2 linked regions of the Paraburkholderia bryophila genome follow. The protein of the gene in region 1 interacts with the protein of each later gene in a pairwise test. Links are inferred from orthologs where the notes say so. Each region holds a gene or a part of one and is shown on either strand. Other genes may lie near its edges.

Region 1 (7,172 bases):
GTGCGAGTGCTGCCTTGTTCATGGAGTCTCCTTGTGTGCGTGTAATTGTCCGGTAAGGTGGTCGGATAATAGCCCGGCAATTCGGGCTTGAACATTAGCCGTTCAGCTGAGTCGTCATGGGCATTGGGCGCCACCAGGCGCGGCCGCCGGCCGGTTGCGCAACAGTTATTGCCCGCATCAAGCGCGATGCCGGGAGCCGGGTCCGGTAAAATGCCCCTTTGCCCTCAGTCGTACGCACCGTGGCCCATAAACTCCTGAACGACACTTTCCTGCGCGCGCTGCTGCGCCAGCCGACCGACTACACGCCGATCTGGTTGATGCGGCAAGCTGGCCGCTATCTGCCGGAATACAACGCCACACGTGGCCGCGCGGGCAGTTTCCTTGGGCTCGCGAAGAACCCGGCGTTCGCAACGGAGGTCACGCTGCAACCGCTCGAGCGCTATCCGCTCGACGCCGCCATTCTGTTTTCCGACATCCTCACGGTGCCGGACGCCATGGGCCTCGGCCTCGAGTTCGTCACGGGAGAGGGGCCGAAATTCGCCCGCCCGGTGCGCACCGAAGACGACGTCGCGCGTCTCGCGGTGCCGGATATCGACGCCACGCTGCGCTACGTGACCGACGCCGTGCGTGAAATCCGCACCGCGCTCACGGACGCACAAGGCCGCCAGCGCGTGCCGCTGATCGGCTTTTCGGGCAGCCCGTGGACGCTCGCGTGCTACATGGTTGAAGGTGGCGGTTCGGCCGACTTCCGCACCGTCAAATCGATGCTCTACGCGCGCCCGGACCTGATGCATCGCATTCTCGAGATCAATGCGCGCTCGGTGGCGGCGTACCTGAACGCGCAGATCGAAGCCGGCGCGCAAGCCGTCATGATTTTCGACACGTGGGGCGGGGCACTGGCTGACGGCATCTACCAACGCTTCTCGTTGCAGTACATCCAGCAGGTGGTGAGCCAGTTGAAGCGCGAACACGACGGCGAAAAAGTGCCGGTGATCACCTTCACGAAGGGCGGCGGCCTGTGGCTCGACGAAATCGCCGAGATCGGCGTGGACGCGGTCGGCCTCGACTGGACCGTGAATCTCTCCAAAGCGCGCGAACGTGTCGGCGGTAAGGTGGCGCTGCAGGGCAATATCGACCCGTCGGTGCTGTTTGCGCCGCCGGCGGCGATCCGCATGGAAGCGCGCGCCGTGCTCGACAGCTTCGGCAATCATCCGGGCCATGTCTTCAATCTGGGCCACGGCATCTCGCAATTCACGCCGCCGGAAAATGTCGCCGAGCTCGTTGACGAAGTGCATCGTCATAGCCGGGCGATTCGAAGCGGCGCGCATGCACCGGCGTGATGCTGTAATCGTTACCGTTTTTGCTGCAACGCGGCAAAGTGGGCTCTCGCTCTAAGGGAAAATTGGCATGCCACAGGCCGTCGGATGGCGGTCCTGAGAAAGTCAAGACTTGACTTATGCACATTCTTCACGCTGCGGCGCGGTAGAAGCTTTCGTCGTACCGTGGCCCTTGCACTTTGCCGGCGCATTTGATCTAAGCCTTGTCTGGCAAGGGTTTCAGGGGTTCGCGGCGAAACGTGCGGAAACCCACAGAACGCCGCTGCGGCGCGCTTCGCGGGCCTTTCCAGCGAAGTTCTCAACAAAGTTATCCACAGGCACGCGGACCGATTGCAATTGTTCAGCCGAATCCAAAACTTAGCGCCGAAATTGAAGTTTTACTTTAACTTCGACGGGTTCGGCACGCGCTCAACATGCACGGAGATGCGGCGTCGTGCCGCGCCGGTGCATCCGCTTCGGCTTGCCGCGTGAGCGACGTGTTCGTCCGCGTTGCGCTGGATCATCCGCTGCCGACGCTGTTCGACTACCGGTGCGACACGCCCGAACTCGCCGAGCCCGGCATGCTGGTCAGCGTGCCGTTCGGCAAGCGCCACGTGGTGGGGCTCGTCTGCGAAGTAACCGCTCACAGTGACGTGCCGTCCGACCGGCTCCGCGCCGTGAGCGCCGTATGCACGGCGTGTCCACCGGTGTCGGCGGAATGGCTCGCGTTGGCCGCCTTCGCCGCGGACTACTATCAACGCGGCCTCGGCGAAGTCGCGCTGCCGGCGTTGCCTCAGGCGCTGCGCGACGCTTCGCGTTGGTCGCGCCTGTTCGCGCCCGAAGAGCGCTACAGCCTCACGTCCGAAGGGCGCGCGGCGTTGCCCGACGCGTTGCCGGCGCGCGCCAGCGCGCTGCGCAAGCTCGCCCAGGCACTTACCGAAGCCGATTTCCTGCTGGCCGCCGACGCACGTGCGCTGCACCCGAAAGCAATCGCAACCTTCGAAGCATGGCTAACGCAAGGCTGGGTTGCGCTGGAGGTGATCGAGGCGGCCGACGTAGTCGGCGCAGCGGCATCACCGGAGACGCCCGCGCCCACGCTACCCAAGCTTACCGACGAACAAGCCGTCGCCGTCGAGGCCATTCGCGACGCGAACGGTTTCGCGCCGTTCCTGCTGCACGGCGTGACGGGCAGCGGCAAAACCGAGGTCTATCTACGCGCGCTCGCCGAAATTCTCGCGGCCAAGCCGGACGCCCAGGCGCTCGTCCTCGTCCCCGAAATCAATCTGACACCGCAATTCGAGGCGGCCTTCCGCGCCCGCTTTGCCGCGCTCGAAGGGACGTCGATCGTCACGCTGCACAGCGGTCTCGCGGAAGGCGAACGCGCGCGCAACTGGTTCGCCGCGCACACCGGTCGCGCCCGTATCGTGCTCGGCACGCGGCTCGCGATCCTCGCGTCGCTGCCGAAGCTGGCGGTGATCGTCGTCGATGAAGAACACGATCCGGCCTACAAGCAGCAGGAAGGTTTGCGCTATTCGGCGCGCGATCTGGCGATCTATCGCGCCAAGCAACTGGGTTTGCCGGTCGTGCTCGGCTCGGCGACGCCGTCGCTGGAAAGCTGGTGGCAGGCCGACCAGGGGCGCTACAAGCGCCTCACGCTGTCGCGCCGAGCGGTGGCGGACGCCGTGTTGCCCACCGTTAGGCTGATCGATCTGGAAGAAGAGCGGAGGCGCGGACGGGCGTCGGTGGAAGGTCTGTCAGGGCCGCTGATTGCCGCGCTGAAGGCCCGGCTTGAACGCGGCGAGCAAAGCCTCGTATTCCTGAACCGTCGCGGCTACGCGCCGCAACTTGCCTGCGACGCCTGCGGCTGGGTCGCCGGTTGTCCGCGCTGTAGCGCTTACGTGGTGCTGCACAAGCCCGAGCGTGCGCTGCGTTGCCACCACTGCGGCTGGGAGTCGCGCATTCCGCGCTCGTGTCCCGAGTGCGGCAACGTCGACATCGAGCCGATGGGGCGCGGCACGCAACGCGTCGAAGAAACGCTCGCGAGCGCGGTGCCCGGCGCCCGCGTGTTGCGCATCGACGCCGACAGCACGCGCCGCAAAGGCAGCGCGCAGGCGCTGTTCTCCGACGTTCACGCCGGCGAAGTCGATATTCTGGTCGGTACGCAGATGATCGCGAAGGGCCACGACTTTCAGCGCGTGTCGCTGGTGGGGGTGCTGAACGCGGACACCGCGCTGTTTTCGCACGACTTCCGCGCGAGCGAGCGTCTCTTCGCGCAACTCATGCAGGTGAGCGGCCGGGCCGGCCGCTCAGGTTTGCCCGGCGAAGTACTGGTGCAGACGCGTTATCCGCGCCACGCGCTGTATCACGCGTTGGGTCGTCACGACTACGTCGGCTTCGCCAATTCGACCTTGGCCGAGCGCCGCGACGCGCATTTGCCACCGTTCGTTTATCAGGCCCTGCTGCGCGCCGAAGGGCGCACGCTCGAGGCCGCGATTGCGTTCCTGCAACAGGCCGCCGCGGCGCTGACCGGCATTCCGGCCGCTGAACGCGTGACCGTCTACGACGCAGTGCCGCTCACCATCGTCAAGGTGATGCACGTACATCGCGCGCAGTTGCTGATCGAAAGCGCGTCAAGGGCGGCTTTGCAGGCAACTTTGCGCGGGTGGCAGCCGCTGCTGCGCGGCTTGAAAGGCGTGCTGCGCTGGAGTGTCGAAGTCGATCCACTCGACATCTGACGGCCAACGCGCGTCATTCGCAGCACGCGCACCAATCAACTCAAATCAATCGTTCAACGCTGTCCGCGTATCGCCGGCCGATGCACGCGATGCCGCGCGCGTGCGTCCTTCGACCGCCGAGCGTTTGTCCGCGCCGCCCGTTGCGCCACGAATAAACAGCACCGCGCAAGTCGCACACATTGCCCAGATGCCCAATACCACCAGCCACTTTTCCATTTCACCGATCCTCTAAAACGCCAAACCCCGTTTCGTTTTTTTGCGTGCCGTGAGGCCGCTTGCCGCCCTGTTCTCTATAACGGCGCGCCGTCCCGTTTGATAAGGGTAAAAGCAAAAAGAATCACGCCAGGGAAAGTACTGATCGAAACCCGCTCCGCCGCACGCGGCGCCGTCGGGCGCAAACCCCCGCCCCGCAAGGATTTAAAGAAGGTGCAACCATATGTTTGGTATGGTTGCACCTTTTTATTGAGAGGCGTACGATTCGCCAACTTTTAGTCTTTCGCCGGGCATTCGTCTGGTATCCGAAGAAGGAAACATGGCTAGCACCACCCTTGGCGTCAAGGTCGACGACCTCCTGCGTTCCCGGCTGAAAGATGCCGCCACTCGCCTCGAACGCACTCCGCATTGGCTCATCAAGCAGGCGATCTTCGCTTACCTCGAAAAGATCGAGCACGGCCAATTGCCGCCGGAGTTGTCCGGGGTAACGGGTTCCGCCGACCTGGCCGATGGCGCCGCGGTCGAACAGGAAGAAGACGGTGCGTCGCATCCGTTCCTCGACTTCGCGCAAAACGTGCAACCGCAGTCGGTGCTGCGCGCGGCGATCACCGCCGCTTACCGCCGTCCGGAGCCGGAGTGCGTGCCGTTCCTGCTGGGTCAGGCGCGCTTGCCGGCCAACCTCGCCGGCGACGTGCAAGCCATGGCTCACAAGCTGGTCGAGACACTGCGTACGAAGAGCAAGGGTGGCGGCGTCGAAGGGCTGATCCACGAATTCTCGCTGTCGAGCCAGGAAGGCGTCGCGCTGATGTGCCTCGCCGAAGCGCTGCTGCGTATTCCTGACCGCGCCACGCGTGACGCGCTGATTCGCGACAAGATCAGCAAGGGCGACTGGAAGTCGCACGTCGGCCAGGCGCCGTCGCTGTTCGTCAACGCCGCGACGTGGGGTTTGATGATCACCGGCAAGCTGGTGACGACCAATAGCGAAACGAGTCTTTCGTCGGCGCTCACGCGTTTGATCGGCAAGGGCGGCGAGCCGTTGATCCGCAAGGGCGTGGACATGGCGATGCGCCTGATGGGCGAGCAGTTCGTCACCGGCGAGAACATCTCCGAAGCGCTGGCCAACAGCCGTAAGTACGAAGCGCGCGGTTTCCGCTACTCGTACGACATGCTCGGCGAGGCGGCCACTACCGAAGCCGACGCGCAGCGCTACTACGCGTCGTACGAGCAGGCGATCCACGCGATCGGCAAGGCCGCCGGCGGCCGTGGCATCTACGAAGGCCCGGGCATTTCGATCAAGCTCTCCGCGCTGCACGCACGCTACTCGCGTTCGCAGCAGGAACGCACCATGAGCGAACTGCTGCCGCGCGTGCGCTCGCTCGCGATCCTCGCGCGCCGTTACGACATCGGTTTGAACATCGACGCCGAAGAGGCCGACCGCCTCGAAATCTCGCTGGATCTGCTCGAAGCGCTGTGCTTCGATCCGGAACTGGCGGGCTGGAACGGCATCGGTTTCGTGATCCAGGCGTATCAGAAGCGCTGCCCGTTCGTGATCGATTACGTGATCGATCTGGCGCGCCGCAGCCGTCATCGCGTGATGGTGCGCCTCGTGAAGGGCGCGTACTGGGACACCGAAATCAAGCGTGCGCAAGTGGACGGCCTCGAAGGCTATCCGGTCTACACGCGCAAGATCTATACGGACGTGTCGTACCTCGCCTGCGCGAAGAAGCTGCTCGGCGCGCCGGACGCGGTGTATCCGCAGTTCGCCACGCACAACGCGCACACGCTGTCGGCGATCTATCACCTCGCGGGCAACAACTACTATCCCGGCCAGTACGAGTTCCAGTGCCTGCACGGCATGGGCGAACCGCTGTACGAAGAAGTGACCGGCCCGCTGTCCGCTGGGAAGCTGAACCGTCCGTGCCGCGTGTACGCGCCGGTCGGCACGCATGAAACGCTGCTCGCGTATCTCGTGCGCCGTCTGCTGGAGAACGGCGCGAACACGTCGTTCGTGAATCGTATCGCCGACGAAAACGTCGCTATTAAAGACCTGATCGCCGACCCGTCCGACGAAGCGTCGAAGATCACGCCGCTCGGCGCGCCGCACGCGAAGATTCCGCTGCCGCGCAATCTGTTCGGCGCCGAGCGTCTCAATTCAATGGGCCTCGATCTGTCGAACGAACACCGGCTGGCGTCGCTGTCGTCGGCGTTGCTGGCGAGCGCGCATCATCCGTGGCGCGCCGCGCCGATGCTCGAGGACAACGAGATCGCCGTGGGCACCGCACGCGACGTGCGCAATCCCGCCGATCAGCGCGACCTCGTCGGCACGGTGGTCGAATCGACGCCGGAGCACGTGAGCGCCGCGTTGGCTCACGCCGTGGCCGCCGCGCCGATCTGGCAAGCCACGCCGGTCGATGCGCGCGCCGATTGCCTTGCCCGTGCCGCCGATCTGCTCGAAGCGCAGATGCACACGCTGATGGGTCTGGTGGTGCGCGAAGCCGGCAAGTCGCTGGCGAATGCCGTCGCGGAAATCCGCGAAGCGATCGACTTTCTGCGCTACTACTCGACGCAGATTCGCAACGAGTTTTCGAACGACACGCATCGGCCGCTCGGCCCGGTGGTTTGTATCAGCCCGTGGAATTTCCCGCTGGCGATTTTCATGGGCCAGGTGGCCGCGGCGCTCGCCGCCGGCAACACCGTGCTCGCGAAGCCGGCTGAGCAAACGCCGCTGATCGCCGCGCAAGCCGTGCGAATTCTGCGCGAAGCCGGCGTGCCGGCCGGTGCGGTGCAACTGCTGCCGGGCAACGGCGAAACGGTCGGTGCCGCGTTGGTGGCCGATCCGCGGACCCGCGCGGTGATGTTCACCGGCTCGACCGAAGTCGCGCGTCTGATCAACAAGACGCTGTCGAGT
Region 2 (7,069 bases), 550 kb from region 1 along the record:
CCAACGCCAAACTCGCGGAGCGGGTCGGCCTGTCGGCTACGCCATGCTGGAACCGCGTGCGCGCACTGGAAGAGGCGGGTGTGATCGAAGGGTATGCGGCGTTGCTGAATCAGAAGGCGCTCGGCCTGCCGGATACCGTGATCATCGAAGTGACGCTCGACAAACACGACGAGCGCACGCTGGAGCGTTTCGGCGACGCGCTCATCGATCTGCCGGAAGTCGTCGAAGCGTTTCTGGTGTCCGGCGAGTACGACTATCTGATCAAGGTCGCGGTGGCCGGCACCGAAGGCTATGAGGCGTTTTTGCGGCGCAAGCTATACCGGTTGCCGGGGTTTCAGAACAGCCGGTCCATTTTCGCGTTGCGGTGTTTGAAGCGAGGGGTGTCGGTGGAGATTTGAGGCGGTCGGGTAAATCGCTGCCGGTCACGGGCAGCGAGACAGAGGCGTCATTCGATATGACCTCTTCTTGTCCCGCTGCCCGCTCGACGCATCACTGCTGGGCGTGCTTCGCTGCGTCTTCGATCACTGCGGCCACTTCCTTGGGACGCGATTCGTAGACGGAGTGGCTCGCGCCGGCCAGCACCGTGGTGTGGCTATGAGCACGCTGGTAATAGAAACGTTCGAGGTCCGGGTTGATGATCTTGTCGTCCGCCGCGACGATGCCCCAGCTCGGCTTGGTGGTCCAGGCGGCGACGCTCATCGGCTGCGAGAAGACTTTGGCCGCCGTCAGGATCTGCGATTGCGCTTCGAACTGGGCTTGCTTCAGCGGCAGGTCGGCGGCGAAGTCCTTCGGGAAGTCGGCCGGATTCAGGTACGTGTAGCCGTCGTCCGTCTTCTTGATGGCGCCCGGCTGCTTCGATGTATAGCTCGGGTATTGCTTGCCCAGATCCGATTCGTCTTCGCCGACCGCCGGCGCATGGGCCGCGACGTACACCAGCCCAGTCACCTTCGGATCGACGCCGGCTTCGGTGATGATCGAGCCGCCGTAGCTGTGCGCCACGAGAATGGTCGGACCGTCCTGCAGATCGATGACGCGTTTGGTCGTGGCGACGTCGTCGTCGAGCGAGGTCAGCGGTTCCTGCACCATCGTGACGTGGTAGCCGTCTTTGGTGAGGATGTCATAGACCGGCTTCCAGCCCGAACCATCCACCCACGCGCCATGCACGAGGACGATGTTTTTGATCGGCGCGGCGGCAGGCTTGGCATCTTGCGCCATAGCCGCCGACGAAGCGAACAGGCAGGCGGACAAAGACAGAATCGAAGCGGCGAGAGGCAAAATCTTCACGGCGAACTCCATTGAAAAGAATGGGTACAAACTGGATTTGAAAAGAAGCTGACTTGATTCGTCACCACGCGAAGTCTTGCGACGCGCTGGTCTATCAAGCCACCTTCTTCTGTGCATCGTGCTGGCGATCCTGCGCATGACAGCGGGCGCAGGATCGGCGCACCACGCCACTTAGCTACCGAAGAACACGTTGCAGAAGCTGACCGGGCCGACGCAATTCGAGTGCATCGTCATCGACGTGTGGGACATCGATCCCGAAGCGCTACTGCCGTTTTGCGCAACACCGCCGACAGCCTGCATGGCCAGTTGCCGATCGCCTTGCGATGCGATCTTTGCTTCGGCGGCCTGAATATCGGCCGGGTAGTCGATGTCGTTGCCGCGGTTCGGGCTGTAGCCGGCTTGTTCGACACGAACCAGATCGGCCCGGACTTCCGCACGGGTGAGCGGTGCGTTCGATTGGGCGAAGCTAAGAACCGGTGCGCCAAGGGTGGCGACGGCGAGAGCGATACCTACGAGCATCTTGGACATGATTAAGATTCCTTGATTAATTGAAAATAGCTTGATGGCTTCTGGCGATCGCGAGGTGGGGCTGCCTCTTTTCCGCGACTTGCCTTTCGGCCTGCGCCTCACATCAATTCGTGCGACAGACGAATAGTCGGCGTATCGGCGGATTGCCTCCAGCCACTTGCGACCGGTTGACGCCGTGCGTCGCGAAATGCGTCAGGGAGGGCGCGGAATGCGCTGGTGTTGAGCGGCTGGGGAAGGGAGGGCTTGTCGTGCGCGACGCGGGATCGTTCGAGCACGTCGACGACGTACAGGTATCAGAGAATTTCCAAGAGAGCGCCGGACCGCGTCGCCAATTGCTACGTGCGAACCGTTGTTTCAATATTACTTGAAACATCGAATCAATGAGCCTATCATCTCGCCATGGACTCGAACCTCGTCGTACGCGCACTCGGTGCGCTCGCTCATGAATCGCGGCTGGCCATCTTCCGCGTGCTCGTCGTAGCCGGCCCGGCAGGCATGCCGGCGGGCGAGATCGCGCAGCAGATCGGCCTTTCGCCGTCCAGTCTTTCGTTCCACCTTAAGGATCTGTCCCACGCCGGCCTCGTTACCGGCACCCAGCAGGGTCGTTTCATTTTCTATTCGGCCAACTTCGAAGCAATGAACGGACTCGTCGGATTCCTCACCGAGAACTGCTGTGCGGGAGCCCCCTGCGCAGTGAACGACGCGTCGCCATGCTGTGGAGATCCGACATGAAGCGTAGGCACGGCCACGTCGGGGCGACGTCCCACAGGAGAATCGAATGAGCAGCGCTGATTCCGTGTCCCGCGTTGCGCGTCCCGCCATGGGTTTCTTCGAGCGGTACCTGACGGGTTGGGTTGCGCTGTGCATCGTCGCGGGCATTGCGCTGGGGCAGTGGTCGCCGTCAGTCTTCGAGGCCATCGGTCGCATGGAAGTCGCGCAGGTCAATCTGCCCGTCGGCGTGCTGATCTGGATCATGATCATCCCCATGCTGATCAAGATCGACTTCGGCGCCATGGCGCAGGTCAAGGGTCACTGGCGCGGCATCGGCGTCACGCTGTTCGTGAACTGGCTCGTCAAGCCGTTTTCGATGGCCTTGCTTGGCTGGATTTTCGTGCGCCATGTGTTCGCCGCCTGGCTGCCGGCCGCGCAACTGGACAGCTACATCGCAGGCCTGATCCTGCTCGCGGCCGCGCCGTGCACGGCGATGGTATTTGTCTGGTCGCAGCTGTGCAAAGGCGATCCGTACTTCACGCTGTCACAGGTTGCACTCAACGACGCGATCATGATCGTCGCGTTCGCGCCGATGGTCGCACTGCTGCTCGGGCTGTCGGCCATCACCGTGCCGTGGGATACGCTCATCGCGTCGGTAGGACTCTACATCGTCGTCCCAGTCGCGATCGCGCAGATTCTGCGTCGCGTGCTGCTCGCGAAGGGCGAGGCACATTTCAGGCGCGCGGTCTCCCGCCTCGGCCCGTATTCGATCTGTGCGCTGCTCGCGACCCTCGTGCTGCTGTTCGCGTTTCAGGGGCAGGCCATCGTGCATGAGCCGCTGGTGATCGCGATGCTCGCCGTGCCGATTTTGATCCAGGTGTTCCTGAACTCGGGCCTCGCCTATCTGCTCAACCGCAAGCTCGGCGTCGCGCATTGCGTGGCCGGTCCGTCGAGCTTGATCGGCGCAAGCAATTTCTTCGAACTGGCCGTGGCAACCGCCATCAGCCTGTTTGGTTTCCAGTCGGGCGCTGCGCTCGCGACCGTCGTCGGCGTGCTGATCGAGGTGCCGGTCATGCTGCTGGTCGTAGCCGTCGTGAACCGCTCGCAGCGCTGGTACGAAGCGTATTGAGGATCGACCATGAGCGTCACCATCTATCACAACCCCGACTGTGGAACATCGCGCAATGTGCTTGCGCTGCTGCGTGAGGCTGGCGAGAACCCGCAGGTCATCGAATATCTCAAGACGCCACCTGACCGCGCAACGCTCGAGCGGCTCATCGCAGACACCGGCATGGCAGTCAGGGACGTGCTGCGCATCAAAGGTACGCCCTACAAGGAACTTGGGCTCGGGGATCCAGCATTGAGCGATGCCCAGTTGATCGACGCGATGCTTGCCCATCCGATCCTGATGAACAGGCCGATTGTCGCGACGCCGCGTGGCACGCGCCTTTGCCGGCCTTCGGACGCCGTGACCGGGCTGCTGGATCGTGCCCCGGAGCACGAGGTGCTGAAGGAGGAAGGCGTGCCGTTCATCGTCGCACGCGCGATCGCCAGCAACGATGCCGGGTTCGTCAATGCGTTGCGGGACGTCGATCTGCCGGGCAGCGACCTTGACGAAGCGGGCCGCAGCTTCTTCGCGTTTAGCACGCTTGCCGGCTCACACGTAGGCTACGGGGGATTCGAACAGTACGGCAGCGATGTGCTGGTCCGCTCGGTCATCGTAGAGCCGCAACACCGCGGCAAAGGCATCGGCCGCAACCTGATCGCCGTACTGCTGCGCGAAGCGTTCGATGCAGGTGCCCGTAAGGCCTGGCTGTTCACCACCAACGCGACGGCGCTCTTCGAGAAGGCGGGATTCAAGCCGGCCGCGCGCGACGCCGCGCCGGCAACAATCCTCGCAACCCGTCAGGCAACCGACCTGTGTCCCGCGACAGCTACGCTGCTCTCGCGTGCCATTACCCTGTAGTTCATCCACACGATGCAATCAGACTTACCGAACATCCGCCTCTCCCATCTCGATACCCCGGATCTTGCGAAGCTGAGACCGCAGGCGGTATCGCAACATCCCCCTCGCATCCTGCTGCTTTACGGCTCGTTGCGCCCGACGTCCTATAGCCGGTTACTGACGCTCGAAGCCGAGCGCATCCTCCGCCAGTTCGGAGCCGAAACGAAGGTGTTCGAGCCACAGGATCTGCCACTCGCTGATAGCGTCCCGGCCGACCACCCGAAGGTGGTCGAACTGCGCGAGCTGTCGATCTGGTCCGAAGGACAGGTGTGGTGTAGCCCCGAGCGGCATGGCACGCTGACCGGCATATTCAAGAACCAGATCGACTGGCTGCCGCTCGACTCCGGCAGTGTCCGCCCGACGCAGGGACGCACGCTGGCCGTCATGCAGGTTTCGGGTGGTTCGCAGTCGTTCAATGCCGTCAACGCGTTGCGCATACTTGGGCGCTGGATGCGGATGGTGACGATCCCCAATCAGAGTTCGGTGGCGAAGGCATTCCAGGAGTTTGACGAGAACGGCCGCATGAAGCCGTCGTCGTACTACGATCGCGTGGTCGACGTGATGGAGGAACTGTACAAGTTCACGCTCCTCGTGCGCGACCGTTCGGACTATCTGACCGACCGCTATAGCGAACGCAAGCAGAGGGCCCCGGCAGCCGTTACTGCGCTCGTCAGCGCGGCCATGGCTCATGAACACAGCGCACGGAACGCCGACACCGACGACAGTGAAGTCGAGTAACGCGCCCGACCGATCGGAGCCGATGGGCCACCTGAGCGCTCGCGCATCCGCTCCTGCAAATGCTGCAGGTCAGGAAATGCCCCTGAATCCCGGATACAAAAAGAAAAGCCCCGCACAAAGGCGGGGCTGATCTTTACAGTTTTTGGTTACGGGACCTCAGAACGGAATATCGTCGTCCATCTCATCAAAGCCGCCGCCAGCCGGCGCGCTCGGACGGCTAGCACCACCGCCGCCACCACCGCTGCCGCCACGCGAAGCCCCACCACCCGACACAGCGCGGCCACCACCACCGCCGCCGCCGCTACGTTCCGACGGCTCACCACGGCTATAACCGCCACCGCCTTCGTCACCGCCGCCACCCATCGCGCCGCCGCGGCCGCCCAGCATTTGCATCTGCTCGGCGACGATTTCCGTCGAATAGCGGTCCGTGCCGTCTTGCGCTTGCCACTTACGGGTCCGGATGCGCCCTTCCAGGTACACCGACGAGCCCTTCTTCAGATATTCGTTGACGATTTCCGCGAGGCGGCCGAAGAACGACACGCGGTGCCATTCGGTCGCTTCCTTCATTTCGCCGGACGCCTTGTCCTTGTACCGATCCGTCGTTGCAAGGCGGATGTTCGCCACTGCGTCGCCGCTCGGAAGATAACGGACTTCCGGATCGGCTCCGAGATTGCCGACGAGAATGACCTTGTTCACGGATGCCATGAGTTTCTCCTGTTGATTCCGTTGCGGGCGGCGCGGTACGACACGGTTCGCGTCTCATGGCCGGCAGGCCCGAGACCAGAACTGCGCCTCTGCCCGCCGCCGGGTGAGTTCTGGGTGTTCAGCTACGCCTTGCGCGGCGGCTGTTTCATATTGGCGGCGATTATAAGCCAGCACAACACGAGCCCCGAGCAGGTAAAGAATACTGCGCTCGCTCCATCCACCTTGAGCAGCCAGCCGCCAACCACCCCGCCCAGCGCGAGGCCGATCGACTGCGTGGTGTTATACACGCCGGCCGCCGCGCCCTTACGGGTGCCCGGCGCCAGTTTCGACACCAGCGAAGGCTGTGACGCCTCAAGGATATTGAAGCCGAGAAAGTACACAAAAAGGATCGCTGCCACACTCAGAATCGTATGCGGAGCGACGCCCAATAACAACTGTCCGATCAGGATAAGACCGATCGCCGACAGCAGCACGATTTTCATTTTCCCGCGCTTTTCGGCGGCGATGATCGCCGGCACCATCATCACGAACGACAGCCCCATGACCGGCAAATAAACCTTCCAGTGCGACGCGACCGGTAAGCCGCCTGCTTCGAGAATGCGCGGCACGACGAGGAACAGCGCGGTTTGCGTAGCATGCAGCACGAGCACGCCGAAGTTCAAACGCAGCAGTTCGACGTTATGCAGCACCTCGGCGAACGGCGCGCGCACATGCACCGGCTTCGGCGCGTCGGGTACGACCCACAGCACCAGGCCGATCGCCAGAATCGAGAAGATGCCGACCAGCGTGAACAAACCGCTCATGCCGACCCACTGGAATACGATCGGCGCACCGATAATCGCCACCGCGAACGACACGCCGATGCTGGCACCGACCATCGCCATCGCCTTGGTGCGATGCTCTTCGGACGTGAGGTCGGCGATAAACGCGATCACCGCCGACGACACCGCGCCCATCCCCTGAATCACGCGGCCGACGATGATCCACGTCATGTCGTGCGCGCCCGCCGCGACGAAGCTGCCGAGCGCGAAGATCAGCAGACCGATCGCGATCACCGGCTTGCGGCCGATCTTGTCGGAAACCCAGCCGTAAAAGATG

Evidence for each region.
Region 2: the proteins of GGD40_RS12985 (region 1) and GGD40_RS10520 interact in binary tests that used the Escherichia coli proteins (3 or more experiments, as listed by UniProt). The link is inferred for Paraburkholderia bryophila from one-to-one orthologs.

The regions. Positions count from the first base shown.
Region 1 is NZ_JACCAS010000001.1:2,927,267-2,934,438, forward strand. What follows is about bases 1,473-4,427. They hold GGD40_RS12985 (primosomal protein N'), read left to right. Parts: upstream 1,473-1,804; coding sequence 1,805-4,051; downstream 4,052-4,427. Other genes in these bases: GGD40_RS12990 (hypothetical protein), read right to left, coding at 4,097-4,267. Also shown: GGD40_RS12975 (transporter substrate-binding domain-containing protein), read right to left, coding at 1-22; hemE (uroporphyrinogen decarboxylase), read left to right, coding at 240-1,340; putA (trifunctional transcriptional regulator/proline dehydrogenase/L-glutamate gamma-semialdehyde dehydrogenase), read left to right, coding at 4,584-7,172.
Region 2 is NZ_JACCAS010000001.1:2,377,723-2,384,791, forward strand. What follows is about bases 4,198-7,049. They hold GGD40_RS10520 (single-stranded DNA-binding protein), read right to left. Parts: upstream 5,972-7,049; coding sequence 5,423-5,971; downstream 4,198-5,422. Other genes in these bases: arsC (arsenate reductase (glutaredoxin)), read left to right, coding at 4,198-4,489; arsH (arsenical resistance protein ArsH), read left to right, coding at 4,502-5,266; GGD40_RS10525 (MFS transporter), read right to left, coding at 6,094-7,049. Also shown: GGD40_RS10485 (Lrp/AsnC family transcriptional regulator), read left to right, coding at 1-398; GGD40_RS10490 (alpha/beta hydrolase), read right to left, coding at 490-1,284; GGD40_RS10495 (DUF4148 domain-containing protein), read right to left, coding at 1,456-1,812; GGD40_RS10500 (ArsR/SmtB family transcription factor), read left to right, coding at 2,212-2,544; arsB (ACR3 family arsenite efflux transporter), read left to right, coding at 2,591-3,652; more of arsC, read left to right, coding at 3,662-4,197; more of GGD40_RS10525, read right to left, coding at 7,050-7,069. UniProt on the Escherichia coli protein: Plays an important role in DNA replication, recombination and repair. Binds to ssDNA and to an array of partner proteins to recruit them to their sites of action during DNA metabolism. Acts as a sliding platform that migrates on DNA via reptation.